DNA from 4 places in the Neobacillus sp. DHD-1R genome. Region 1 is predicted to be linked to each of the others. Evidence: predicted binding sites of a transcription regulator. Region 1 holds the regulator's gene; each other region holds the start of a gene.

Region 1 (7,341 bases):
TGAGGGGTCTGACCCTTTTGAGACGTATTTCTTTGTTTTGAGACATCTTTTTTTGTGGATAAGCCATTTAGAAAACACTATTTAATACTCTTTTATGTGGATAAGTCTGTGGATTAAGTGGATAATGTGAATAACTATGGTGTTTATTGTGGATATTGTGGAAAAGTATATGGATAACCTACTGTTAATACTTTTTTATTGTGAATAAGATTGTGGAAAAACCCTTAGATTGTGTTGATAAGTAAAAAAGCTGTCGAAAGGAGCATGGATTTTGTATAAAATAATAGAAAATTGTCGAATGTCTCTTTGAAATTTGTTGAATATCAACGAAAATTTTTTGGTTTTTTCCTTAAAAGAAAAAACCGGGCAGCCACCCGGTTTCAACCATTAATCAGCAAGTTCGGCCCAGTCTTCCATTAGTTGCTCAAGCTCAGCCTTAGCCTGTTCACTTTTTAGATTAATTTCTAATACTTTTTCATGGTTTTGAAAAATGTCAGGTTCACAGAGCTTTTCCTCGTAATCTTGGATTTGTTTCTCGAGCTCTTCGATTCGTTGTTCTATTTCTTCTAGTTTTCGTTTACGCTGCCGTTCAAGCTTTTTACTTTCCTTATCCTGTTGATAACTGTTTTTCTCTGAGGTATCCACTAAAGTTTCTTTTTTCGTTGCCGCAGCGAGCGCTAATGCTTCGAGTTCCTCTTGCTCCAGTTTCTTTTCTAGATAATAATCATAATCACCTAAATACTCATCGCTGCCCTTTCGACTTAATTCTAAAACCTTCGTTGCGATCCGGTTAATAAAATAGCGATCGTGAGAGACAAAAAGAATGGTGCCAGGGTAATCAATTAAGGCATTCTCAAGAACTTCTTTACTATCAAGATCAAGGTGGTTCGTAGGCTCATCCAAAATTAGCAGATTGGCCTTTTCCAACATAAGTTTAGCGAGTGCCAGACGGGCTTTTTCCCCGCCGCTTAGGGTAGAGACAATTTTTAACACATCGTCACCGGAAAATAAGAAATTACCGAGAACGGTACGAATTTCTTTTTCACTCTTTAAAGGGTAATCATCCCATAGCTCATTTAATACACGTTTATTAGAAGTTAATTCAGCCTGTTGCTGATCATAATAACCAATCGAAAGGTTTGATCCATATTTGACGGTCCCCTTTAACTCAGGCAGCTTCTTAATAATCGTTTTTAATAGCGTTGATTTGCCGATTCCATTTGGACCAACCAGAGCAATACTTTCCCCTTTATACGCCCGGAAAGTGATCGCCTCTGAAACCATTTCCCCTTGATACCCAATCGCTAAAGAATCTACCATCAAAACATCATTACCACTTTGTTTTTCGATCTCAAAGGAGAATGCAGCCGATTTCTCGTCCCCAAGTGGCCGATCCATCATCTCCATTTTTTCAAGCTTTTTTCGGCGGCTTTGCGCCCGTTTGGTCGTTGAGGCCCTTGCTAAATTCCGATTAATAAAATCTTGCAGGTTAGCGACCTCTTGCTGTTGTTTTTCATAAAGTTTTAAGTCACGTTCATAATTGGCCGCTTTTTGTTCAAGGTAAGCACTATAGTTACCTGTAAACCGCCCAATTTGCTTGCGCGATACCTCGTAAACCTGTGTGACGACTTTGTCTAAAAAGTAACGGTCATGAGAGACAATTAAAATGGCCCCTTCATAACTTTGCAGATATTGCTCAAGCCAGGAAAGAGTTTCAATATCAAGATGGTTGGTCGGTTCGTCCAAAATTAGAATATCCGGTTTGGTTAACAATAGCTTTCCTAAGGCAAGCCTTGTTTTTTGCCCGCCGCTTAAACTTGAAATCATCAAGGAACTTTCATTAAAATGTAACCCATGTAAAACAGAGCGAATATCGGCTTCGTATTGATAGCCTCCCTGCTCTTTAAACTTCACTTGAAGTTGATCATATTCAGATAAGATTCGCTCGTATTTTCCAGTGTCTTCGTATACACTAGAATCGGCCATTTTAGTCTCCAGCTGCCGCAATGACTTTTCCATCGACAACAGATGTTGGAAAACGGTCAACATTTCATCCCAAATGGATAAATTGGACTCAAGGCCAGTATTCTGAGCTAAATAGCCTATGGTCACTTCTTTGGGTTTGATGATCTCGCCGCCATCATGTGACAAATGCCCGGCAATAATCTTCAATAATGTTGATTTGCCGGCACCATTACGGCCAACAAGGGCAACACGGTCCCGTGTTTGTAATTCCAGTTTTATATTAGATAAAATAAGGTCAGCACCATAATATTTTTGTAGTTGATTCACTTGCAATAAAATCATTTTATTCACCTCTATTAACTATAATTAGTGTACCGTATATCCTGAACATCGGCAATAAAGCGGGGCTTTCGATTGGCGGGATTTCTTTTATCAGCGAAAAAATGTATATTTAGTGCAAACTTTCACACACATACTAGTGAAAATAGTGTATTATTTTGGGGTAGGGGGATTTATTGATGGCTGAATTTACTCATTTTAATGAAGAGGGCAGAGCAAAAATGGTCGATGTCAGTGACAAACCAGAGACGGCACGAACGGCTCTTGCACATTCTAGTATTACTGTTAGCAAAGAAATTTTTGATAAAATAACGAACAATGAAATGAAAAAAGGCGATGTCTTAGCAGTAGCCCAAGTTGCAGCGGTGATGGCTGCCAAAAAGACATGGGACATCATTCCGATGTGTCACCCTATTCCATTAACAGGGATCAATATTTCTTTTTCATGGGAAAAAGGGCAAAATGAGAACTACCAATTATCTATAGTTGCAGCTGTAAAAACAAAAGGGAATACAGGTGTGGAAATGGAAGCGCTCACAGCTGCTTCTGCCTGTGCCTTAACCGTTTATGATATGTGTAAAGCAGTCGATAAAAGCATGGTCATTGGACCGACTTATTTAGTCGAGAAGACGGGCGGTAAGAACGGTGATTTTAAGCGAAGCGAACAAGTTAAATAAAAGGAAGGGGTGTGGGAGAGTATGAGTAACGAAACGACAAAGATACCACAGGCGACAGCGAAACGGCTGCCCCTCTATTATCGGTTTTTGAAAAACCTGCATACTGCTGGGAAGCAAAGGGTATCATCAGCGGAATTAAGTGAGGCGGTAAAGGTAGATTCAGCCACTATTCGCAGGGATTTTTCCTATTTTGGGGCCTTGGGGAAAAAGGGCTATGGCTACAACGTCAATTACCTTTTAACATTCTTTCGGAAAACGCTTGATCAAGATGAATTAACAAAGGTTGCATTAATTGGCGTCGGAAATCTAGGAACAGCTTTCTTAAACTATAACTTTTTAAAAAATAATAACACTAAAATAGAGTGTGGCTTTGATGTGGATCCGGCAAAAATGGGAACGAAGATCCGTGAGGTGCCCGTGTATCACATGGATGAATTGGAGAATGTGTTAACGGAGGAAAAAATCTCGGTCGCCATCCTTACCGTTCCTGCGCCCGTTGCACAAATGATTACGGATCGGCTTGTGAATGCAGATGTAAAAGCAATCTTAAATTTTACGCCGGCAAGATTAAATGTGCCTGCATCAATTAGGGTGCATCACATTGATTTAGCAGTAGAGCTGCAATCCTTGATCTACTTTTTAAAACATTATCCGACAGAAGATATAGAAGAATAAGAAAAGGGTCAGACCCCCATGTTAACATTCAATCTATAATCGCTAATTGAAAAGGTCAGCGATATGTTGAAGTTAGGGGGGCAGGCCCTTTTTTTTTGTGCTCAAGTCTAACTTTACAACGTAACAGTGTTATGTTACATTAGAAATAGAAAGGGGTTTTCAATCATGAGCGAGGAGTTAATATCTAAAAAGGATTTACTGGATTATGCAGGAATTTCTTACGGACAGCTATATAGATGGAAGCGTAAAGATTTAATTCCGGAAGAATGGTTTATTCGAAAATCAACCTTTACGGGTCAAGAAACCTTTTTCCCTAAAGAAAAAATCTTAGAGAGAATTAACAAGATACAAACCATGAAAGAAAATTTGTCATTAGATGAACTAGCAGATATGTTTTCACCTAATATTAGTGATATGCAGTTAGACAAAGATGATTTAGTAAAACGTAACATTGTTTCGAATGAAGTGATGAATTTTTATTTAGAACAAGATAAAGGCAGCAACGATAAATTTAATTTTTCACGCATGTTGGAGATATATGTATTAGAGAAACTTTTAGAATCAGGCGATATAAACTTAGATGAAGGAAAAATGCTGCTTCAGCTGTTAAAAGACAATGAGCAGCTCATTAAGCAAAAAAGCTGTGACTTGATCATTACTCGTAAGCTTGGAGTGTCATCCTGTCTGTTACTGATAAATGCAGAAGACTTCCATTTTGAAAAGGGAACAAAAATAATCGTGTCTCTATCGCTTATGGGGTGTATGGAAGAAATTAAAGCAAAATTATTATAAAGGAGACTGGCAATGGATACGAAAAGTAGAGGAGACTTGGTCATTAATGGATTAGGTTCGTCTAACGGAGGCCACTTCCATTTAGTAACGGTTAATGGTAGAGGAACGATCAACAGTGACGTGCAGTGTACGGCGTTTGAGTGCAATGGGTCAGGTACAATGAAGGGGAATGTGGGAGCGGATACCGTCAAAGTGAACGGGAATGCCCGCTTTAATGGGAATATCGAGGCGGAAAAGCTTTCTGTTGAAGGAACGGCAAGGATTGATGAAAACCTCTATGTAAAACAGTTAAAGGTTTCAGGCAAAGTCACGGTTGGTGGAAAAGTAAAATGTGATGAAATCAATCTTCGAGGTCTTTTTGCGGTGAAGGATGATTGTGAAGCGGAGCTTTTTAAAGGGGAATATCGGTTTACCATTGGCGGGCTCTTAAATGCCGATCAAGTTAATATTAAGATTTATGGTGAATGTAAAGCGACAGAAATTGGCGGTCAAACCATTATTGTCAAGCAGCATAAAGGGTCTTTTTTCAGCACTTTATTTAAATCCTTTTTCAAATCGCAATTAGAAGCGGACATCATTGAAGGAGACATCGTTGAGCTAGAAAATACAAAAGCGAAAGTCGTGCGGGGTCATCAAGTCAAGATTGGCGCCAACTGCCAAATAGGTGTCGTAGAATACACCAAAGAATTTTCACAGGATAAAAATGCCGTTATTAGTGACATTCGAAAGGTTTAAGGGAGGGGAAGAACATGGGAAATAGCAAAAACCTTATCATTAATGGCACAGGAAGTTACCCCGGAGGCCAATACGATAAAATCAGCATTCGTGGCGAAGGAACGATTGTGAATGATGTCGAATGTTCTGCTTTTCGTGTCTATGGCACAAGTGAAGCAAACGGAAATGTGACAATCGGAACTGCCAAAATTTTAGGTGAGGCAGAATTTAATGGAAATGTGAGAGTGAAAGAAACACTCGTCATGGGAACCATGAAGGTCGACAAACAAGCCAAATTGGAAAAAATGAAAATCCTTGGTTTGCTGGAAGTGGAGGAAGGCCTCAGTGGTGATGAAGCTATCATAAAAGGAAGTATCGCCGTAAAGGGAGATGTCGAATATGAATTGTTTGATTCAAGCGGCGGCTTTGAAATCAAAGGATTATTATCAGCAGATACAATTAAAATCGGCTTGCGCTTTGGTGAAAGTACAGCAGAGGAGATTGGCGGCGGAAAAATCACGGTGAAAAGAAAGAAAAATTCTCTGCTTCCCTTTGGCAAAGAGGTCGGCACACTTGCTGCCAAGGTGATTGAAGGCGATGAAATTTATTTAGAAAATACAACGGCAGACGTAGTTCGAGGCAATACCGTCAAAATTGGACCTAGTTGTCTCATTGGCGTCGTGGAATATACCCATGAAATGACACAAGACCCATCCTCCACAATTAAAACAAAAACCAAGGTGTAAATAATAGAAAAGGTGTCAGGCACCCATGTGAATTCTTCACATGGTGCCTGACACCTTTTTTTATTTTTTCTTTTTAATTTTGTCTTTGTATTTCATGTAAAACAGGATGATTTTTAGACCTGAGCCAAAATCAAAGGTGGCTAACAAAACGAGGAGATAGCTGAAAAAGCCCCATCCGTTTCGTTGGACATCGTCGATGGCGAAATAGGTAAATAACCCGCCAAGCAGGAAGTAAATAAATCCGGAAAACAAAGGTGAACGTCTCATAGAAAGCCTCCGATAAAGTTTTGAACCGCCTCCGCCTCACGCTGAAGTCTTTCAATATCGTCTTTGTAAACAGATTGCACTAATACCACCATAGTATTCATGGTGACATGGGCAAATATCGGCACCAAAATGTGCTTGGTTTTGACATAAAGAAAGGCGAATGTAAATCCCATTGCCGCGTACATCAAAATATGAACGGGTTCCATATGGGCTATGGCGAAAATAACAGAACTAATGACTGCTGAAAGAAAAAAGTTGAATCGTTTATAAAGAGCACCAAAAATAATTTTTCTGAACACAATTTCTTCTAATATTGGACCGATGATGCTAGTAACCAAAATCGCCAATGGGAAAGCTTCGATGATATGAAGTATGCTTTGTGTGTTCTCAGACCCCATTTTAATGCCTAACAGTGTTTCAATATATGCTGCTGCATACTGGGAGAATAATGCCAAAAAGATTCCTAAAATGGCCCACATGACCGAATAACTTAATGAATGACCCCTTTTGTCGAGGCTTCGCATGTTCATTTCTTTTCTTAATAAAAACAAAATGATGAGCAGGGCAATGGTAAAACTAGCAACCAGCCAAACAGGAACAGCAAGACCCTTACTAATTCCTAGAAATACCAAAAACGGAAGACCGGCAAGACTCGAAAACTGCATAACAATGTAAACAACGATGATCCACCAATATTCTTTTTTCAAATGGTTAACTCCTTTTACTAATATCTATACCCATGAACGAGTAACTTATGATTTTGCAAACGAGCGTAAATACAGCTATTATCTCATTTTACTCTTAAACCTGTTACCGTTTCAATTTAGAAGAACTTTTTTGTAGAAAAGGGGGCGGGCTAAATAATTTTTTCATTGCCCTCGGGATCGAGTTATCGGAGTTAGATGTAAATGAGACGCCTTTACATTACCCTTGGGAGCAGGATCTTGGAGCTGGAGGTAAATGAAACGAACTTCCATTGCCCTTGAGAGCAGGATCTTGAAGCTAAAGGTAAATGAAACGAGCTTCCATTGCCCTCGGGAGCAGGATATTGAAGTCAAAGGTAAAAGAAACGGTCTTCCATTGCCCTCAAGAGCAGGATATTGAAGTTAAAGGTAAATTAAACGGGCTTCCATTGCCCTCGAGAGCAGGATATCGGAGCTAGAGGT
Region 2 (7,341 bases), 2.0 Mb from region 1:
TGTCCGACCCTTTTGGAACATCCACTTTCTCTTATTCTGAAAAAATCTTTGTATCTGTATCACTGACAACAATACTTTTTGAAATATCCCAAATAATAAAATGCCTTGAATACTGTCTTGTCAACACAATAGCTTCTTTTTCTTCCTTTATAAAAATGAGGCCCGCGCCCATTTGTTCTTCATATGTCCATCCATTTACTTTCATAAAATCCTTAACAACATTGAAGCGATTATTTCCAGTATTGATGGATAAGTATCTGCTCTGGTTTTCTGATTTTGCAAACTGGACGTATTCAGTATCCGTTAGCTTTAATTTTAGAACAGAAACCATCAACGGAATTGGATTTCCCTCCTGAAATAATGCTGATCCAAAGATACCAATAACCAGAGAAGATCCTATTGTAACACCAAGAATCAAGGTAACCATGATTTTTTTTATTAATCCCACCGATTTACCTCCCCCAGATAAACCTTTTCTCCTAATCTGACGAATCCATACCTAATTTTGTTTCAAATTCCCAATATTTCCTTTAATAGACAATCCAATAACACGCAAAAGGCCGAATTCCGCTCATCTCGGAATTCGACCTTTTATATACCGATTATTGGTATATGGTATTAAGCTAATTACTTTTTGCAATAAGTCCTTGATAGGCTGCTGAAGTTCTTACTTCAACGGTTAATTTTCCTTTACCATAAATCGTTTTTATTAAGATTGGCACACCCGCTGTATTCTGAAATCGAAAATCGGGACCGCCGTAGGAAACCGTTGCATCTCTTCCTGCCGGTACATAACCGACCGATAACGAGTGGTGATGTTTTTCGATATAACTTACGCCTATTTTGTCTACTGCATTAAACAGTGTGGAGGATGTCTGGCAGATTCCACCACCAATCCCATCGACAAGTTGCTTATTTACAATTTCCTTTGCTGGTTGGTACCCATGTTCAGCATCGCTTGGGCCAACAGTGGTATTAAAAGAAAAGATATCTTGAGCTCCAACAATGACATTATTAATTGCATGTGCCGAGAGCTCAATATTTTTTGAACGTCCAATAACCCCGCTGCTAAAATAAGTCGAGAATGAAGCAACCACTACCTCACTTAAGTGGACAACATCTTCAGGTTTATAACCGCTTGCCGTTACAGTTATCGGGAGCTCCACCTCACCACCTTGAACCGAAGCTGTCATGACTCTTTCTACTAATAGGGCTTCATCTAAAATTATCTGAGGCTTTCCTTTGATAATCTGACCATTGTCATCAATCCTGTCGAGCACCATTCGTTGGTCATAACCAGTCGTAGATTCTGTTCCTCGTGCCAATTCCTTAGCCCACTGTTCAATTTTCTTTTTATATGATTCCGGATTAGTTTCAAATCCTAAATCCATTGGTAAAAAGGTCTTTACGGTCTGTTTTGTATTCGAATCAACAACATTTACCGCAATTGGCTTTTGTTCTTCAACTTTTTGAGGTTCGACTGCTGGCTTTTGCTGTGTTTTTTTTGGAGGTTCAGACACCTTTTCTTCATGTGGTTTTCCATTTGACGTTTCCTCATTACATCCAGCTAATCCAATTAAGCTTCCTATTATCAGTAATGAAAGTGCCCATGTCTGCTTAGCCATTATCCCCAACTTCTCCTCTTTTTCTAAGTTCTGTTATGTCGCGCTCATATAGTACTGGGCCAGCTTAAAAGCGCTCAGTTCCCATTTTATTCCGTCAAACATATCAATATTACCTAGAAAAAGTCGTTAACTTGATTAAAAGGGATTTTTATCAAAAAAAAAGCAGTGTTGAATATTTAAGTTCAACGCTGCCAACTTTCTATCTAACCCCACTTTTCACCATAGGCTGAACCACTTTCGGTTCTAAGAAGGAATGTTCCTTTTTCTTATAAACATGCCAATATGCTAATGCAATAAATACTGTTCCACCTACAGCATTTCCTAAAAAGACAGGAATAAAATTTTGAATATAGTCCAGCCATGTAAAGTGGCCTGCAAAAATTGCTGCAGGGATCACAAACATATTAGCTACCACGTGTTGAAAACCAATAGCGACGAATGCCATCGTTGGAAACCAAATTCCAGTAATTTTCCCCGCCATGTCATTAGCTCCGTATGAAAGCCATACGGCAGAAGCAACCAGCCAATTACATCCAATTCCCGAAACAAAAGCTTGAAGAAACGATACTTCTAATTTATGTTCAGCGATACTAATTGTTTTAGATAAATATGGAGCGGTTTCAGTTAAGCCAACAAGGTGACCGAAAAAATAAGCAACAAAAATCGCTCCGATAAAATTACTGACTGTAACCAGAAACCAATTATAAATGACCTGCCGGGTGCTTACTTTTTTGGCCATTCTTGCTAAAGGCACAGCCATCATATTTCCAGTTAAAAGTTCACCGCCTGCTAGGAGTGTAAGAATAAGTCCAATTGGAAATACGGAAGCCCCAATTAGACTGCTGAGGCCGTCAAAATTTCCCGACAAAGTCGCTGTTACACGGATAAAAAGCAAATATCCTAAAGCAATGAATGCACCTGCCTCAAAACCTAAAATCATCGTCTGAAGAAGAGAATATTTAGTTTTTTTAACACCAATCTCCACTGTGATTTCCATAATCTTGTCTGGTTTACTGTATCCCATACGAGGTTCTCCTTTAAAAAACATTTTTTCTTTAATATTTGTGAAGTACGTCACATACACTTATTTTATAGTAATTTTTTATAAAAACCTGTGAATATTTCTTTACATATTTAAGAGCGCTTCCAATTCTATGATAAGGAGCTTGTTATTAGGCATGAGTTGAGCCTCTGACACCTAAAAACGAATTTTTTAAAAAGTTTAGATAGAAAGTTCGGAAAAAATTAAAATTTACCGTTTTTAACTTGATCCATTTCCATTATTATCCTTAAGATCCTTCATCGTTCTACAAAATTTGAGCAATGTTCCAAGCACATATTTTAAAATGTGGTATAATAGTAGTAAATGCTGATTAAATGAGCCGTGGCTAGGTAACCTTTACCTCATTTTCTCTCCATTTTTTTATTGACAAAACGTAAATTGACCTATAATGAACTGCTATAGAAATTAATTGTAGAAAAGGTGTTGGGAATGGAAAATTCAATTGAAACAATTTATTTCTTAGAAAATCCAGAAAGAAATATTATTAAATTTGCTACTGGAACGCAGCTACGCTATGAGGATATCATAAAAGAAGTTTTTGGCGTGGCATGTATCAATGATTTACACATGATGCTTCAATATAACAAGAGTTTTCAAACGAGTATTTGTAATAGCTATGGAATCAGCGAAAAGAAAATCACTCTAGATAAAATTATTCGGATTGCATCTAAAACAGATATGCTTCGTTTAAAGAACCATTTGATGGACCAGCAAAAAAATAAAGTCGATGCAATCGAACCTGAAGATAACTTCCAAATTGATTGTCCTTTTGACTCGGTCATCAAACTTCAAGAAGGAATTTATCAATGGGACGATGCCAATTTCTCCTATAATGCTGTTACTAATGGTGCCTGACACCTTTGATCCATTCATCAAAGGCAAGGTGCCTTTTTTCTTTTTCCGACAAAAACCGTGTAAATACTAAAAAAGGTGTCAGGCACCATTCATTCAGTTGAATGTTGCCTGACTTTTTTAGTTATATAAGTATTCACGTGTCCAGGGAAGGGAATCATTTGTTCCTTTCGTAAAGATGAATTGACCTAAGTCAATATTCCCTGTTTGAAAGGATGCTGCGCAGGCATTTAAGTACAATCGCCACATCCGAATGAATCGTTCGTCCTTAGTTTTTCTTATTTCATCAAGGGCATTTTCAAAGTTTTCTGCCCACATTTCAAGTGTTTTTGCATAATGGCGGCGCAAACTTTCAAAATCAATTAAGTTGAAGTTGTTTTCTGTAACCTGATTGACTAGCTCCCTCACCGAAGGAATATACCCTCCTGGAAAAATATATTTATCAATCCATGCATTTGTTGCGCCTTCTTTTGGTGACGTAATCGTGTGAAGGACAGAAAGTCCACCATTTACCAATAATTCATTTACTTTCTGAAAATATTCAGGTAAATGTTCTTGACCGACATGTTCAATCATACCTACACTGACAATCCGATCAAATTTCTGTTTTTTCAAATCACGATAGTCGATTAATTGTACTTCTACAAAATCTAATAATTGCTCTCCCTTAATCCGTTCTTGCACCCGAGCAAATTGTTCCTCGGACAATGTAATACCTGTTGCTTTTACTCCATAACGCTTAGCTGCAGTAATAATTAGTTCTCCCCAACCGCAGCCGATGTCTAAGAGCGTCTGCCCTTTAGAAAGGTTCAGTTTTTTAAGAATATGGGCCACTTTATTTTGTTGGGCCGTTTTTAGACTATCGGATGGAATCTTAAAGTAGCCGCATGAATAGGTCATTGTTTCATCCAGCCACAACTTGTAAAAATCATTCCCAATATCATAATGAAAGGCGATGTTTTCTTTACTTAGTTTTTTAGTATTTGAGAATTTTTTCAGAAGTTGGGCAGTGAAATTACTGTTTCCTAAAAAGCTCTCCTGACTTCGGTACATGGACATAACAATTTCTTTTAAATCTCCTTCTATATCAATGGTCCCATCCATATAAGCTTCACCGAAAGCGATGGAAGGATTACTTACCAAATCCGCTTTTGGTATAACATCATGAAAAATGAGTTTAAATTGCGGTTCGCTCTCACCATACCGAACCGTCTCACCATCCCAAAATGTAATTTCAACAGGATTTGAAAAAGTTTTTTTAAGTAATGTCTTATAAAATAATTTATCAATCATAATGCAACACCTCTAAGAAGTAATATTCGTACTTTTTAACAAAAATAAACATCTACAAATCTCGATACGGAATATAACACTTAAAATTCATATATTTCGCTTCACGAAGTAGTATCTATGTTAGTTTAAACTATAATTACTTTTTGTTACAAATTATTAATGAAATATTTTTTAAATAAAATAAGCCAGGTTCCTTTATTTGGAAAGGACTCCTGGCCATACACTCGTGTATTCTCTAGCACTCTACTATATTATTTATTTGCGTTTTTTCTTGTTAGATGCAGACAATCTCCCTAATAAAAAAGCCCCTGCTGCAACGCCAATTAGGGAGTTGGTTTTTTTGTTAAAGACTTGTTTAGCAACTAGATTTAAATTTTGCGGTCTTTCTGCAAGACGGCGCATAAAATATCCGTACCAGTCATTCCCGAACGGAACATATGTACAGAAGTTATAGCCTTCGCTCGCCAACTTAAGCTGCAAATCCCTTCTAAATCCATACAGCATTTGAAATTCAAATTGTTCATTTGGAATATGATTGCGCTTAACAAAATCGATCACCTGATAGATGATTCTATGGTCATGTGTGGCAATTGATGTAAATTTGCCATTCAAGAGATGCCATTCAATCAGCTTTATATAGTTTGCATCGATATCTTTCTTTTCCTGAAAAGCGATTTCTTCTGATTCTTTATATGCACCTTTTACAAGACGAATTCGGAAATTTTTATATTTTTCTACATATTCTAATGCATGGTGGTAATAAGCCTGAATTACCGTACCAACATTTTCATATTCCAACGATAGGTCATCCAATAAATCAAAGGTAAGTTCTAAATGTTTAAAGGTCTCCATATCAATATTTATAAACATATCGTATTGGCTTGCCTTTTCGACAATTTCTCTAATATTATTTAAGCAAAATGAATAATCAATATCCAACCCTAATTGAGTTGGTTTTAATGAGATATGAGCATCTACTTTATTTTCATGAATTGCCTCAATAACCTGAAGTATTTGTTCCTTCGCAGTTGTTGCCTCTTCTTCTTTAAAAACGAACTCTCCTAGATTATCAACCGTACAAGAAATACCATGGGAGTTGAGCTCTTTAATACTATTGATTACTTCAGGGATATTAGTTCCAGCAACAACGCTCTGTGCACCCATTTTTAACCCATACTTTTTAGCGGCACTATTCAGAAATTGATTTTGGGATAAGCCCATAAATAGATCTTTCAACATACCGATTACTCCTCGCTGTTGTTTTTTATCCCAATTATAGCATACGCTTTCAATAATATTTGTTTTGCGAATTTTCCAAAATAAATATCCTGATTTCATTCATCAGACTATTATTCCAATATAATGAGCCCATCTCTATAGGAGAATGGGCTCATTTGAATTATGCATATGTTGGAAATGGTGTCAGGCACCATATAAGATTAATTCTCAGCTAATTTGGTACCAGCTTTTTTGTTTGATGATTTTGATTTGCTTCCACCTGGAAGGTCTTCTTCTGCCTTTGTAACGCGTTTGATGAAGAATGCTAATACTAGTGCGACGACAGCAATAAAGGTAGAAATTAAGAAGGAATAATTTATACCATTTAACGTAGCCTGCATTATTATCTGTTGTTTCATTTCTGCAAGCGCTGCTGGAGTCGGCTGTTCAGTCATTTTTTTCATGGCTGCTGCGCCAAGCTCTTTCGCCTGGGATGCAGCTCGATTTGACATGATGGTTACCATTAACGCTGTACCAATAGCGCCAGCAACTTGGTTTAATGTATTATTCATAGCCGTACCATGTGGATATAAACGTCTTGGCAATTGATTTAAACCGTTGGTCGAAACAGGCATCATACACATGGCCATCCCTAACGAACGGACTGAATACAAAATGATTAAGTGTGTGTAGCTAGTATGAAGGGTTAATTGGCTAAAGCCATAGGTGGTCACAGCGATAATGGCTAAACCAATAACAGCTAATAACCGTCCACCTACTTTATCAAATAATTTTCCAGTTACGGGAGACATGAATGCCATCAAAATAGCCCCTGGCATTAACAAAAGTCCTGCGTCCATTGGAGTGATCCCGCGAATCGTTTGTGTATAGATTGGAAGTAGTAACATCCCGGAAAACAAAGCCATGTTGAGAGCCATGGTTATAACAGATGATAAGGCGAACATTGGAAAATGATAAACCCTGAAATTTAACAATGGCTCATCTAGTCTCAATTGACGCAATATAAACACGATTAATGAAATAATACCAATGATAATGGTTCCATAAACTTGCGGGCTATCCCAACCCTTACTACCAGCAGAACTAAACCCATATAGAATTCCGCCAAATCCAATACTTGATAGAATGACCGATAAGAAATCGAAACGAATATAGACTTTTTCCTTTTTGTCTTTAAGCAGGAACAATCCAAGCAATACAACCACAATCGCAATTGGTGTTATAAAGTGGAAAAGCATTCTCCAGTCATAATGTTCAATAATCCAACCT
Region 3 (7,341 bases), 2.5 Mb from region 1:
GGTGGTGGTCAATAACCTCGAGGACGCGAACATCAGCGATATCATTGGCACTTTGTTGGCGCTCGTTATGGTCAACAAGAATAACAGAATTAACTTCAGCGGCTACTGCTTCCACTAAGCGTGGAGTCTCAGCATGAAATTGGTTTAGCGCGAATTGTGTTTCACCATTAATTTGTCCTAAGCGAACTGGCTCCACATCTATGCCTAATTGTGTTTTCAAATCTGCATACGCAATCGCAGAACAGATCGTATCGGTGTCAGGATTTTTATGACCAAAAATAAGTACTTTTTCCATTTGACTACTCCCAATCGTTTGAAATTATGTAGGACAGCCTCAACTGCCTGAGTATGACCCTAACGAAAATTATATATGATTCTGTTAAAGGATTCAAAAAAAATATTTAAGATCCATTTTAAACAGCAAATTTTTCACTTAAAAAGTGCAACAAAACAAAGGATCATAACCCATAACCCCAATAATAAATGGAATGATAATATTAGTCTTCGCAAGTTGGAGTGAGTTATCCGCTAGTTAGCTCACTTCATCCGCAAGTCAAAGCGGTTTATCCGCAAATTAACTCACTCCATCCGAAAATTGAATCACCTTAACCACTAGTTAGCTCCATTTTCTCAAAAAAATCACATCGCATGTGCACCGCCGTCAACCACGACAATATCTCCAGTCACAAAATCTGAAGCAGGCGATGCTAAAAATAACGCTACACCTTTAATATCGGTGTCTGAGCCAAATTTCCGCAATGGCGTTTCTTCAAGAATGGCCTCTCCACCATGATCCAGCACGCCTTTTGACATTTTTGTTGGGAAGAATCCTGGGGCTATCGCATTCACGTAAATTCCCTGTGGTCCCCATTTCACAGCTAAATCTTTTGTAAAAGTAATAACAGCGCCCTTACTAGTGTTATAGCCAATCGCATTCATATAGTTAGGATTGCTGCCCTGTAAGCCGGCAACCGAGGCAATATTAATGATTTTTCCAGACTTTTGTTCGAGCATGACTCTTCCAACCGCTTGGGACATTAAAAATGTACCTGTTACATTTACATTCATGACCTTTTGCCAAGCCTCTAGCGGCATCTCCTCCACTGGAGCTCCCCAAGAGACACCGCTGTTGTTAACAAGAATGTCAATCCGGCCAAATTTTTTAACAGTCCGTTCGACGACGTTTCTTACGTCCTCGGGATTGGAAACATCACATTTAAGGGCAAAGCTTTCAACCCCAAGCTTTTTTAACCCTTCGCTTACTTCTTCACACGCTTCAAGTTTTCTTGAACAAACCACTACATTGGCTCTTGCCTCAGCAAATCCTTCGGCAATTTGCTGGCCAAGCCCCCTGCCTCCGCCTGTTACAATCGCAACTTTGCCGGTTAAATCAAATAACTGTTTTACATGCATCCGAATACCCCCTATTAAAGTTCAAAAAGGATAGAGCCATTCATGGCATTAATATTGGTGAAAGACGACCTCTCCCTTCAAAACTTCGCTTCCTTGTTGGTTAACCGCTTGGACACTAAAGTACAAATTGTGATCCTGTTTTTCTTTTAATGTCGCTTTAAGCGTTACTAGATCATTTAAAAACACCATGCCTTTAAAGCGAATGGAGTAATCCTGTACAAAACCTTCTTGATAATATTCTGTGAAAAGCTTTGCCAAATTGCCCATTGTCCACATACCGTGGGCGATAATCCCAGGTAAACCAGCTTTTTTCGCTTCTTCATCGATTGTATGAATCGGGTTAAAATCTCCTGATGCACCAGAGTATTTAATGAGGTCCATTCTAGAGACGGGCTCGAGTTGAACTTCTGATAAAGATTCACCAACTTGTAATTGTGTTAGTGTACTCACTTTACCAACTCCTTCCTTACCGCTTCCGAGATGACGATCGTTGAGGTTGAACTGAAAATGAGTTTGCCTGCCTCATCCTCGCCAAAGCTTTCAAGAACAAGGAATCCCATTTCCCCGAAGTTTCCTTTTTTCTCAAAGTAATTCTTAACTTTTGAATAGCAGTACACCTCTTCACCGACCAATAATGGCCGTTCATAATGAAAGGTTTGTTCCCCATGTATCAGCCCTTTAGACGGCAGGTTCAATCCCTCAAACACACCATAATCAAAAATCCTCGGAAAAGTTGGTGGAGCAATATTTGTTTTGTATCTGGAAAGCCAGGCCGTGTCTTCATCAAAATAGATGGGGTGAAGGTCATCAATGGCTTCCGCAAATTTCTTGACAGCGCCTCTTTCAACAGCATTCTTCACCTTATTCGATTGTTTGCCGATTTGATCTTTAAACAATTAACTTCACCTCATTTATTAACATTTTGGTCCGCCCGCAACATAAATGACTTGCCCATTCACAAACGATGATTTCTCATCTGCAAAGAAGGCAACAGCATTGGCGATATCAGCAGGCTTCCCGCTTCTTCCGACTGGAATAGCGGCCACACTTGCTTGAATTAATTGCTCAAATGGAACACCGATTCTGGCTGCTGTTTCTTTGGTCATTTCTGTTTCAATAAAGCCCGGGGCTACGGAGTTTGCGGTGATTCCATATTTCCCCAACTCAATGGCTAGTGTTTTCGTAAATCCTTGTAAGCCAGCTTTTGCCGCTGCATAATTGGCCTGACCGCGATTTCCCAGTGCTGACGTAGAGGAAATATTGATAATTCGGCCATATTTTTGTTCGACCATATATTTTTGGACAGCACGAGCGGTATTAAACGAGCCTTTTAGATGTACATCCATCACCGTCTGCCAATCTGAATCGGTCATTTTGAATAAGAGGTTATCGCGGATCACACCTGCATTATTAACAAGCACATCAACCGATCCAAATGCCTCATAAACTTCCTTAACCGCACTTTCTACCTGCTCTGCATCAACCACATTGGCGGCCTTCGCATAAACATCATAGCCTTTTTCTCTTAGTTCGCATGTAGTTTCATTTAATGTCTCTTCATTTAAATCAATGAAAGCTACCTTTGCCCCTTCTTGCGCAAAAAGTTCAACAATCCCTTTTCCAATTCCACGGCTTCCACCTGTTACAAATGCAACTCTCCCAGCAAATCTACCTGTCATTTCTATTCCTCCTGATTTTAAAATAAACAATACTCTATTCTAGATAGCGCTTACAATTTACCTTTTTTAAAAATATGCAAGCGTAAGTTAAAAAATACCTACCGGTTGGTATGTTAGTTTTATTTTATTCCGAAATTTCAGATAATACAAGCTTATGTTTATTATTTTCCCTATTAAAAATGAGGTTGTCCCTAAACAAAGGGGCCAGACCCTTTGATTGAGACAGCCTCATTTTGGATGATTATATGTGACGAATCGCTTTTCTAGCGATGCGCTCTTTTATAGTGGAGATGGTAATTGAACTTACTAGCCATGAAATTAATCCTATTGCAATACTAAAAATCCAATTGTCAGTTGTTTGCAAAGAAAAAAGAACAGCGATCACACATATAATTCCGCCCATCATTCCATAAACAGAACCTCTCGCAATATTAGTTGCTTTTTTCGTTCCGGAGGCTATGCCCACCATAATAACTGCTGTCAGCATAACAGCCGGGAAAGCAGCAAATATACCGGCAAGAATCTTCCATGGAGAAATGACGGTAATAAGATAACTGATGGAAACTGCTGCACCGCCAAGTAGAAAACGAACAAATAAATCTTGTTTATTCATGTTGTCACCTTTTTTCATTTAATAGGATGTAATAAATACAACGATTATCGAGACAGTAAGCCAACATGCCATTGCATGCAGGATCCCTCGTTTCCAGCCGAACTTTGGAAGAAGATAGCCTGCAATTAGGGCAACTAGTATATTAATGGCCATTCCAAAAATGGCTCCTCTTGATAGCATGATTGAATGAGAAATGAGTTGTCCACCATGAAAATCGAGTCCAATTGTAAGTAATGCTGCAAGATATACGGCAGGAAATGCTGCAAATATTCCGCCTGCTTTATCACCTAATTTTTTAGATACAATGGTACAAGCAACAACAGCCAAACCTCCCAAAAGGAATCGGATGAGCAGTGCACTTAAAGATAAATGAGCCATTTGTTTTTCGCCTCTTTTTTTGTGTCAACAAGATGTTATTTTACTAACGTGAATTGTCTCACAAAGTAATTTATGTATTCATTTTACATCACTTACGTGAACATTCATGTGAACTTTTTATTACTATTTTCGAAGCGGTTTCATCTTTTAGATTAAACGATTCCAACTTTTTTCAAGCGTCTTTTATGATAAGTAATGACTATTTTCTATACTTTTTACAAATGATAAAGGTGATATTCAAACCGAATATCGTCGTTTCAAATCCTATGATGAGGTGATTGTTGATGAGCTACAGAGAACAATTAGATCCACACTCAGAGCTTTTTCATCACACTTTTACGAGCCCGAAGCATCAAAAAGCACAGGTAAACGGGCAGACTCGACTGTCGCAAGACAAGATCATCTTAAGGAGCAATGCCAAGGCCCATCGCTGGTAGGAGTCCTGGCATAAGAAACGAAAATGGATGTAAAGAAAAATTACATCCATGAAAAGAAAGACTCTTTTCTCGATCCAAATGTCGAGGAAGGGTCTTTCTTTATTAAGTAAGAATTTATAAGTAATGACATTGAGAATTGTCTAGCTTCAGCGCTAAACAGGCGCTTGCACTTTTCTTTTTCAGATTTAACTTTATATTGAAAATATCTACTTGAAACGATATCATAAATTCTAATGACATTACATAACTGGAGTGGACTACAAATATGTTTGAAGCTGTGATAATTAGAGATGCAGAAATAAAGGACATGCCGTTCATTATAGATATATACAATTCCACGATTCCTGGCAGAATGGTGACAGCAGATTTAGAGCCTGTCACAGTCGAAAGTCGGATGCAGTGGTTTGATGATCATTCTCCTACTTTTCGCCCATTATGGGTTGTCGAAATGAATGACAGGATCTGCGGATGGGTTAGCTTTCAATCGTTTTATGGCAGACCTGCCTATAATGCCACTGCTGAAATCAGTATTTATATACATGATGATTTTCGCGGAAAAAGACTAGGTAAATACCTTATTCAAAAAGCAATCGATGCCTGTCCTAAACTTAAAATCAAGACGTTGCTCGGCTTTATTTTTGGCCATAATGAACCAAGTTTGAAATTATTCCAAAGCTTTGGTTTTGAGAAGTGGGCTCACCTACCGAAAGTTGCAGAATTAGATGGGGTTGAACGAGATTTACTAATTCTTGGAAAAAGGGTAGGATAGCCCCTCACCACAATGAAAAATCAAATACATAAAATGAATGGAGTGGAACACATGAGCGTCCATAAAGAAATAACTGAACATGTAAATAAACAAAACAAAAAAATAAATGATTTTCTTTTTCTTGATCAACAACGAGAATTTTATATAGAAGAAGCCATAACACTTTGCAAAGAAGGAAAAGCGTTTACGACGGATAAAATTAACGCTGTTACCAGTCAAATAAATGCTCTTGCAAGACAAGGTATCATCCCTACTCGTAAGATAGTAACAGTTGAGATGGTCAAAGAGTTCGCAATGAAATCCTAGGATTCACCAATAATCAATTGTAATAAATAGGAAATCAGCCTTATATGATTCCAAAAATATTATTTTTCTTGTATTATAAATAGGAAGAAAACTGTTTTTATTACTTTTGGATACCTCGTTTCCTAAAAGACTGGAGATTTACATGGATAAAAAAAAGCTAGTCTTCCTTTATTTCATCAGCAGTATTATTTGGATTTATGGATCTAACTATCTCATTCACCAGTTCGTACCAACTCCCTTTATTCCGATGATCGAAAGGTCAAAAGAGATTTTTTATATTCTCGTTACAGGGGGATTCATTTATTTTTTTATTGCTAAACAAGAAGAGCTAAATGTGTCTATAGATGACAAAAAACGGCTGTCAACCCTGATTAATTCGATGGTTGACTTTGTGAATTTTAAAGATGGTGACGGTAGATGGATTGAAGCGAATGATTTTGGTTTGAAATTGTTTCAGCTGGAACATGTCGATTATCGTGGAAAAAAGGACTCTGAATTAGCCAACTTTTCTGATTTTTACGCTGATGCTCTTAGGTACTGTGAAGTTTCAGATGAGCAGACATGGGAAAATAAAGAAATAACTCGGATAGAAGAAGTCCTTCCTATTCCAAATGGTTCATTTAAAACGTTTGATACCATTAAAGTTCCTTTATTCAATCCTGATGGCAGCAGAAAAGGGTTAGTGATTATTGGCCGTGACATTACTGAAAAAAAAGAAATGGCCAAGCAACTTGCTGAAAGCCAGCAACAATATAAATCTTTATTTGAATATAGTCCTGATATCGTTTATATATTGGATCTAGAAGGTAAAATAACAAATCTAAATTCCCAATTTGATGTCATTACAGGTTTTAATCGGACAGAAATGATTGGAAAAAACATTAAAACTTTATTACCGAAAAGGTATAAAAGATTTTTATTACGTTTTTTCTCTTCGGTTGTAGAAGAAGGAAAACCAGTTATGTACGAAATCAACATCGCAAATGTAACCGGAAATTTCATAACCCTGCAATGCACTTCCCTTCCGATTATCATCAATGGAAAGATTGCCGGAGTCATTGGTTATGGAAAAGATGTGACCACCCTCCGGAAGACGGAGGAACGGTTACGAAGAACAGAAAAACTTTCTGTTGTTGGCGAATTATCTGCAAGTATTGCACATGAAATTCGAAATCCTTTAACATCATTAAAAGGGTTTGTCCAGCTTCTCCAAATGGATGACCAAAAACATCAATATTATTATCGAATCATGCTTGATGAATTAGATCGTATTAACCACATTGTTGGTGAACTGTTACTTTTAGCCAAGCCCCAGCATCTTAAATTTTCTAAGGCGGCTCTTCAAAATCTCTTAAATGATGTCATTTCGTTATTAAATACAGAAGCTATTTATTATAATGTTCAGATAAATTCATTTTTTCCTGAAGAAAACATCTACATTGAATGCGAGCCAAACCAGCTTAAACAAGTATTTATAAATATCATTAAAAATGCCATCGAGGCTTCTGAAAAAGGTGGAATGGTAGCAATCAGTTTAAAGGTATTAGACAATGAGGCCCTGATTACTGTTAAAGACAATGGCTGTGGGATTTCAAAGGAACGATTAGAAAAAATTGGTGAACCTTTTTACTCTTCGAAGGAAAAAGGAACTGGCCTAGGCTTAACTGTTAGCTTTAACATTATTCAAACCCACAAGGGCACGATTCGATTTGACAGTCAAAAAAACCAAGGAACCTCGGTTCAAAT
Region 4 (7,341 bases), 420 kb from region 1:
CCAGAAATCCGGATGGTTATCTATAGCTTGGTCCTTGTTGTGATGATGCTTTACCGTCCACAAGGGTTAATGGGCACAAAAGAGATTACCTCATTCTTTAAAGTTGGTAAATCGGCTAAAGGAGGAGTGCAGCATGACAACAAAAAACCAATTGCTTAAAGTAGAAAATGCCGGAATCCGATTTGGCGGCTTAAAGGCTGTTTCTGATGTGAACTTGGAACTAAAACAGGGTGAACTTGTCGGTTTAATTGGACCAAACGGAGCTGGTAAGACCACATTTTTTAATTTATTAACGGGCGTATATGTTCCCACTGAAGGAAGCATTTCCTTAGAGGGTGAAAAATTAAATGGTTTAGCACCCTATAAAATTACGAAAAAGGGTATCAGCAGAACCTTCCAAAATATCCGTTTGTTTAGTGAACTTTCCGTTCTTGACAATGTTAAGGTTGCCTATCATTCTCTTGCGAAGCATTCCATGCTAAGCTCGATCCTCCGCCTCCCTTCCCATTTTGCCGGTGAGCGTGAAATGGAAGAAAAGGCAATTGAGTTCTTGAAAATCTTCAAGCTTGATGAAGTGATGTATGAGACGGCCAAGAATCTGCCTTATGGTCAGCAGCGCCGGTTGGAAATTGCTCGGGCACTGGCTGCTAATCCTAAATTATTGCTGCTCGATGAACCAGCAGCGGGAATGAATCCCCAGGAAACGGAAGAGCTCATGAATTTAATTGCCTTAATTCGTGAGAAGTTTGACTTAACGATTCTCTTAATTGAGCATGATATGCTGCTTGTGATGGGAGTATGTGAACGAATTTATGTACTTGACCACGGTCAGTTGATTGCCAACGGTACACCAGAACAAATTAGAAATAATCCTAAAGTCATCGAAGCGTATCTTGGTGAGGAGGTCTCTTAAATGCTTAAAATTAACGACATTAATGTGTACTATGGAAATATTCACGCATTGAAGGGCGTTTCCCTTGAAATTAATCAAGGAGAAATTGTCACCTTAATTGGGGCCAATGGCGCCGGAAAAAGTACGCTGTTAAAAACCATTTCTGGTTTGTTGAAGCCTAAAAATGGCGAAATTTTATTTGAAAATGAACATGTGGCGGGAAAAGTTGCCCAGTCCATCGTGAAGCGTGGAATTTCACAAGTTCCGGAAGGACGGCGTGTGTTTTCTAATATGTCGGTTGAGGAGAATCTCGAATTAGGGGCCTATTTGCGAAAAGATAAAAAGGGCATCAAAGAGGATTTCCAAAAAGTGCTTCAGCTCTTCCCGCGCCTTGAGGAACGCCGTAAGCAGCTATCAGGGACACTTTCAGGTGGAGAGCAGCAAATGCTTGCGATGGGCCGTGCACTCATGGCAAGACCACGCCTTTTGCTATTAGACGAACCCTCCATGGGACTCGCTCCGATATTAGTTAAGACGATTTTTCGGATCATTGAGGAAATTAATCAAACCGGGACAACTATTTTATTAGTTGAACAAAATGCCAATATGGCACTGTCAATCGCTGATCGGGCCTATGTTATTGAAACAGGAAAAATTGTGGCCACAGGTACGGCTGCAGAACTTAGTCAAAGTGACCAAATTCGCGCTGCATACTTGGGTGGACATTAAAAGGTGTTGGGGCATTGCCCAACACCTTTTCTGATTAAATTTTCATTTTTCTTCTTTCGGGTTCCAACTGGAATTGCTGCCGCCTTTTCGGACTTAAGCGATGGCGGATTTTGATCATATAGTCTTCATATAGCTGTTCCATTCCTACTAAGGCAAGGGAAAAGAAGTTGGCATAATTCTTTTGGACTTCCCACTTTAATTCGTTTTTCCCGCAGATACTATATTTGTTTAACTCTTGGATTTCTTTTTGAATTTTGGCAAGTTCTATTGCTTGTTCCTCTGCCGGCAGGGCAAGGACATGGTCGATTTTATCAATATAGTCCTTTGATTTTTCAATTTTCCCCTTAATTTCTAAATAATCCTCATGATTAATCAGATTATACTTTAATTTAAAATCATTCAGTTTTCCAGCTGCTTCATAGGTGGAATTTACAATATCATCCCTTGTCATATCGTTTGTTTCATAGCTGAGCATATGCTTCCACGATGGCTGCGTAATCGCCTTGCGGTGGTCCTCAAGTGTCTGACAGTACTTCTTATATCCATGGATTTCCGGATGTTCAAAGGCCGGGCTTGCAGGATCAAGGAAAGGCGCAAGTGGGGCAACAAAGTAAAAAATTCGTGGGTCATGGTTACAGGCAAGATGAATGGTTTCACAGAAATCAATGTTTTCCACTGCGCTTTGATAAGTCTGGCCCGGAATCCCCACCATAAAGAACAAATCGATTTTTTTACAGCCATTTTTTAAGGCAAAATTAAGGGTATCAATTACCTTTTGGTTGGTACAGCTGAATTTTCCATTATAGCGCCTAATTTTTTCATCATGGGTTTCCAGTGTGATTTCAATGCTATATTTTGGCACACTTTCATTCATCATTTTAAAGAACTCTTCATCGGCATATTGGAACAATTCGAAGACAATTTCATTTTTAAGGTTAAGGTTTTTCAACCGGCTGAAAAACTCTTGATAATATTCGCGGCCGCCTTGGCGCAAGTCATGAAGGATAAAAATAGGCGCTCGGCTAAAGCGTGAAATGAATTGGATATCTTCGACGAGTTTCTTCGGTGAACGTAAGGCCAGCGATTGCCGGTTACAGTTTTGATCATAAGCTTCTCTGGAACCCCCGCAGATGAGACAGTTTTGCGTACATCCCCTTGCTGTTAATAAGGCAGTGTTCGGATATTGCAGCCAGCCATTATAGGGAAGCGGGTCAAGAAAATTCCGATATTTAAAGACGGAACGTATTGTATAGCGATAGCCTGGGACGTCAATATCATCTAGATCCTTAGGCACATACGTAAGGGGATTGTAGCCGCATTCGCTGCCTTTTTTCCAGGTTAAGTTTGGGATATCGGCATAATGGGTGCTGCCTGCTTCAATCTTATTCATTAGTAGGAGCGTCAGCTTTTCTGTGGAATCGCCGCGGATGACGAAGTCAATAAATGGATATTCAATTAACTCTTTATGATAATAGGTGGCTGATAAGCCCCCAAACATGATCGGTGTTTCCGGGTGGAGTTCCTTTACAATCCTGGCAAGTTCGATACTGCCATGGGCATGGGGCAGCCAATGGAGGTCAATTCCGAAGGCTTTTGTTTTGATTTTTTTCAGTTTGGCCTCGACATCGAACCTTTCACTCATTAGCATGCGATTAGCAATGTTAATGATTTTAACGCGCAGCCCGTACCGCTCTAAATAATCAGCAATACTTGTCAAACCGATGGGATACATTTCAAACACTGGTGATGATGGGACCACATCACTAATCGGCCCCGCAAGTAAAGAGTTTTTTCGAAAGTCATATACACTTGGTGCGTGTAATAATACTAAATCATATTTCATTGCTTTCACCTCAGGTTAAATTGTAATAGAGGACATTCCTCCATTTGTATGTGAAAAGTAGCAAAAAGGGGTTTTATGTAATATATTTTCATGTGAAAGATTTCACATATAATGTCAATTACGGAAAAAGGATGAGAATAACCATCTTTTTTGCCTATAAAACTATAGGTGTTTCTAAATTTAGTTTACTATAATACCTATTTGATAGAGTGACAAACGGGTGACAGATTTTGGGTGATTTTGTGTAATTTTTGAAAAAAATGCTATGATTATTCACATAGTTGGATCGTATTTAAATGGGGGGTTTGGTACATGGCACAAGCAAAAACCAATGCAATGCGCATACTGGATACTAAGAAAGTGGAATATGACATGCTTACATATGACAATAAGGATGGGAAAATTGATGGGATTTCAGTAGCGGCAAAGATCGGCAGGGATCCTAAGCAAGTGTATAAGACGCTCGTTGCCCAAGGCCAAAGCAAAAACATTAATGTCTTTGTCATTCCCGTTGCTGAGGAATTGGATTTAAAAAAGGCGGCCAAAGCAGCCGGTGAAAAGAGCATGGACATGCTTCCAGTAAAGGATATTCAAAAATGGACCGGTTATATCCGTGGCGGCTGCTCACCAATTGGCATGAAAAAGGAATATAAGACATTTATCGATGAAAGCTGTCTACTTCTTAACCAGATCGTGGTCAGTGGCGGGAAAATCGGTATCCAAATTGTACTAGAGCCGATTAAACTAAAGGAATTAACCAAAGCAGAAACGGTTCCATTAACTAAATAAAAGCGGGACTAACAATCAATTTGGTTTTCCCGGTACCCTAATGTGAGATAAAATTTTTCTAGGCACTCACCTATATAAGGCAAAAGCATAAGATATGGAGAAAAGTCCAACACCCACACCCAGTATGACTGGATATGGAGACTTGTTCAAAGGCTTGTGTTAAAAAAACTTCCTGCACCAAACGTTCAGGTTCCGTGCAGGTCTAGTTGATTCACGAAAAGGGAGTGTAGATGAGTGGCAGGGAAAATTAGAAATTATTTTGCCGGCGGGAATACTGCGAGAGGCTTTTATAATCTTTATGACTCGAATCTGCAAGGATTAGACCGGTTATTTATCCTAAAGGGCGGTCCGGGAACAGGTAAATCTTCACTAATGAAGAAAATTGGCCATGAGTGGGTCGAAAAGGGTTATGATGTCGAGTTTCTTCATTGTTCATCCGATAACAATTCCATTGATGGTGTCCTCATTCCGGCACTAAAGGTAGGAATTGTCGACGGTACGGCACCGCATGTCATTGAGCCGAAGGCACCGGGCGCGGTGGAAGAGTATATTAACCTTGGTGTAGCCTGGAATGCCCGTGCATTAAGTGTGCAGAAAAATGTTATTCAAAGGCTGACCAATCAGATTAGCGCCTCCTTCCAAAAGGCATATGCCACTTTTAAGGAAGCGTTGGAGATTCATGATGATTGGGAGAAAATTTATATAAATAGTATGAACTTTAAAAAGGCTGATCAATTGACGAATAAATTAATTGATTCTCTTTTTGGGAAAATGAAGTTAAATAAAGCTCCGGACGTGCGTCATCGTTTCCTAGGAGCAGCAACTCCAAAAGGTGCTGTCGATTACGTGCCAAATTTGACGGAAGAGATCCCGAAGCGTTACTTTATCAAAGGACGGCCAGGTTCAGGAAAATCCACGATGCTGAAAAAGCTGGCAGCGGCAGCGGAGGAGCGCGGAATGGATGTAGAAGTCTATCATTGCGGCTTTGATCCGTGCAGCCTTGACATGGTTATTTTCAGAGAAATGGGGGTGGCTATTTTCGATAGTACGGCCCCACATGAATATTTCCCAAGCCGGGATGGCGACGAAATTATTGATATGTATGAAATCTTAATCGAGCCGGGAACGGATGATCTTTTTGCCGAGATTATTGATAAAATTTCTGCAAAATATAAAAATAAAATGACTGAAGCAACAAGTTTTCTTGCCAAAGCCAAAGAGCTGCATGATGAGTTGGAAGCGATTTATGTCGCCGCGATGGACTTTTCCGTGGTGGAGAAGATTCAAGAAAAAATCGCCCAAGAAATAAATGAGCTGGCAAAGGCCAGGGTGTAAGAAAGAGGATGTCATAAAAGGGTCTGACCTCACGTTTAACACTCAATATATAGTCGCTTATTAGGAAAAGTTCAGCGATATGTTGAGGTTGTGGGGTCTGACCCCTTTGTTTTGAGACATATTTATTATTTTTTCTTCTTTTGAGTGTGATTACTTTTTTTGCCTTTGCTGTTATCTCCGCTCACAAACTCAGTTGCAAATTCGGCCTCAGCATGCCCTGCCTGCGGAGAGTTTTGGTTGCGGCTGCCTTTATTAAATTTCTTTGTCATCTAGTATCCCTCCTTTGCTGTTACGTTTAGTGTGGCATCGCCAGAATGGTTTATGCCAGCAATATAAAGGTTAAATTGGAAGATAGTAGAATCATTAAAAGAGGTAAACTTAGGAGAGGATGGATGGAATTGTCTGTTGTTTTGTTGACAAAATTATTTGAGGAAAACGCCAACCCGGCAAATGCTGAACCGATGAAGAATTATATGAAGGGTCACTTCCCTTTTCTCGGGATTAAGTCGCCATTAAGGAAGGCGTTAGAAAAGCAATTTTTTAATGAAACCGGGATTTTAAAGGAACCTTTTAATCAAGAATTAGTGGTAGAGCTTTGGGGGAAAAATGAACGAGAATACCAATATACAGCCTTGGTTTATATGGAAAAATCGATGAAAAAGCTGCAAAAAGAGGATTTGCCCTTTATGGAGCAATTAATTACAAGGAAATCATGGTGGGATACCGTAGATGCCATCGCCCCTAAGCCAGTGGGCAAAATAGCGGAAATGTTTCCAGAAGTAATTGAGGAAACGATTGACGGCTGGGCAGTTCATGATCATATGTGGCTGCGAAGGGCCGCCTTGCTTTTTCAATTGAAATATAAACAGAACACAAATGAAGCATTGCTTTATCGATACATACAGCAAAATGCGGAGAGTAAGGAATTTTTTATTCAAAAAGCGATTGGCTGGGCGTTACGGGAATATTCCAAAACCAATCCTGCTTCTGTGAAACAGTTTATCGAGAGCCAGCCGTTAGCACCACTAAGTGTACGGGAAGGAAGCAAGTATGTGGGATAAGCTTTCTGGTCGTTTTAGTTCGAGGGTTCATGTTAGAATGGCACTAACGAAGCAAAGAAAAGGTGGGACAGCATGATTAAATGTATTGCATCAGACATGGATGGAACATTATTAAATTCAGTCCAACAAATCAGTGAGGAAAATAAGCAAGCTATTTTAAAAGCACAATCCCAAGGGGTAGAATTTGTCGTTGCCACAGGCAGATCCTTTCAGGAAGCAACCTATGTGTTATCCGAAGCAGGATTAACCTGCCCTGTTATTGGTGTCAATGGTGCCGAAATCCGCTCCAAGGACGGGGAAATTCTTTCGTCTACTCCTTTAAGTAAGCAGCTGGCACGAGAGGTAGCAGCGAAACTGACTGAAAATGACGTTTACTTTGAGATCTACACGGATAGGGGTGCCTACACGGTAGATCCTGACAAGGCGGTTTCAATACTGGTTGATATTATAGTCAGCGCCAATCCGGAAGTGGATCGTGACGAAATTACCTATGCGGCCGGAGCACGAATCCGCGATGGATTGATACATACAACCGAAGATTACGAAAGCCTGTTTGCCGATGAGGACTTTCAAATTTATAAGGTGCTTGCCTTTTCATTTGATGCTGGCAGACTCAAAGCGGCAAGTAAGGCACTGGCAGGCTTTGATGAACTGGCCGTATCTTCTTCAGGTCACGAGAATCTTGAGATTAC

The links. Region 1 encodes Rex, which represses fermentation and respiration genes when NADH is low (regulators of the CRP and FNR family bind a similar motif). Its sites were predicted from a motif close to TTGTGAAATATTTCACAA; they were not measured.
Region 2: a site for Rex is predicted at 2,688-2,705, ahead of AC3ANL_RS14815 (formate/nitrite transporter family protein). Genes of this name have one in related genera too.
Region 3: a site for Rex is predicted at 4,130-4,147, ahead of AC3ANL_RS10610 (DUF3147 family protein). Genes of this name have one in related genera too.
Region 4: a site for Rex is predicted at 3,555-3,572, ahead of AC3ANL_RS00510 (TIGR04190 family B12-binding domain/radical SAM domain protein). Genes of this name have one in related genera too.

What each region holds. Positions count from the first base shown of each region.
Region 1 is NZ_CM173232.1:5,103,027-5,110,367, reverse strand. It holds gene AC3ANL_RS25105 (ABC-F family ATP-binding cassette domain-containing protein) at 388-2,307, opposite strand; gene moaC (cyclic pyranopterin monophosphate synthase MoaC) at 2,484-2,981, shown strand; gene AC3ANL_RS25095 (redox-sensing transcriptional repressor Rex) at 3,003-3,656, shown strand; gene AC3ANL_RS25090 (YhbD family protein) at 3,822-4,448, shown strand; gene AC3ANL_RS25085 (polymer-forming cytoskeletal protein) at 4,461-5,183, shown strand; gene AC3ANL_RS25080 (cytoplasmic protein) at 5,198-5,908, shown strand; gene AC3ANL_RS25075 (YdiK family protein) at 5,969-6,175, opposite strand; gene AC3ANL_RS25070 (CPBP family intramembrane glutamic endopeptidase) at 6,172-6,882, opposite strand; gene AC3ANL_RS25065 (hypothetical protein) at 7,136-7,279, shown strand.
Region 2 is NZ_CM173232.1:3,063,100-3,070,440, forward strand. It holds gene AC3ANL_RS14805 (hypothetical protein) at 32-448, opposite strand; gene AC3ANL_RS14810 (VanW family protein) at 624-1,625, opposite strand; gene AC3ANL_RS14815 (formate/nitrite transporter family protein) at 1,825-2,649, opposite strand; gene AC3ANL_RS14820 (hypothetical protein) at 3,118-3,543, shown strand; gene AC3ANL_RS14825 (class I SAM-dependent methyltransferase) at 3,661-4,833, opposite strand; gene AC3ANL_RS14830 (proline dehydrogenase family protein) at 5,089-6,072, opposite strand; gene AC3ANL_RS14835 (DHA2 family efflux MFS transporter permease subunit) at 6,273-7,341, opposite strand, start outside.
Region 3 is NZ_CM173232.1:2,204,220-2,211,560, reverse strand. It holds gene AC3ANL_RS10640 (manganese-dependent inorganic pyrophosphatase) at 1-295, opposite strand, end outside; gene AC3ANL_RS10635 (SDR family oxidoreductase) at 640-1,413, opposite strand; gene AC3ANL_RS10630 (MaoC/PaaZ C-terminal domain-containing protein) at 1,462-1,863, opposite strand; gene AC3ANL_RS10625 (MaoC family dehydratase N-terminal domain-containing protein) at 1,860-2,309, opposite strand; gene AC3ANL_RS10620 (beta-ketoacyl-ACP reductase) at 2,328-3,092, opposite strand; gene AC3ANL_RS10615 (DUF3147 family protein) at 3,334-3,705, opposite strand; gene AC3ANL_RS10610 (DUF3147 family protein) at 3,724-4,083, opposite strand; gene AC3ANL_RS10605 (YpzG family protein) at 4,368-4,520, shown strand; gene AC3ANL_RS10600 (GNAT family N-acetyltransferase) at 4,786-5,289, shown strand; gene AC3ANL_RS10595 (YpbS family protein) at 5,341-5,595, shown strand; gene AC3ANL_RS10590 (PAS domain-containing sensor histidine kinase) at 5,738-7,341, shown strand, end outside.
Region 4 is NZ_CM173232.1:107,967-115,307, forward strand. It holds gene AC3ANL_RS00495 (branched-chain amino acid ABC transporter permease) at 1-159, shown strand, start outside; gene AC3ANL_RS00500 (ABC transporter ATP-binding protein) at 134-913, shown strand; gene AC3ANL_RS00505 (ABC transporter ATP-binding protein) at 914-1,621, shown strand; gene AC3ANL_RS00510 (TIGR04190 family B12-binding domain/radical SAM domain protein) at 1,656-3,464, opposite strand; gene ybaK (Cys-tRNA(Pro) deacylase) at 3,777-4,253, shown strand; gene AC3ANL_RS00520 (PRK06851 family protein) at 4,488-5,588, shown strand; gene AC3ANL_RS00525 (hypothetical protein) at 5,714-5,857, opposite strand; gene AC3ANL_RS00530 (DNA alkylation repair protein) at 5,981-6,649, shown strand; gene AC3ANL_RS00535 (Cof-type HAD-IIB family hydrolase) at 6,722-7,341, shown strand, end outside.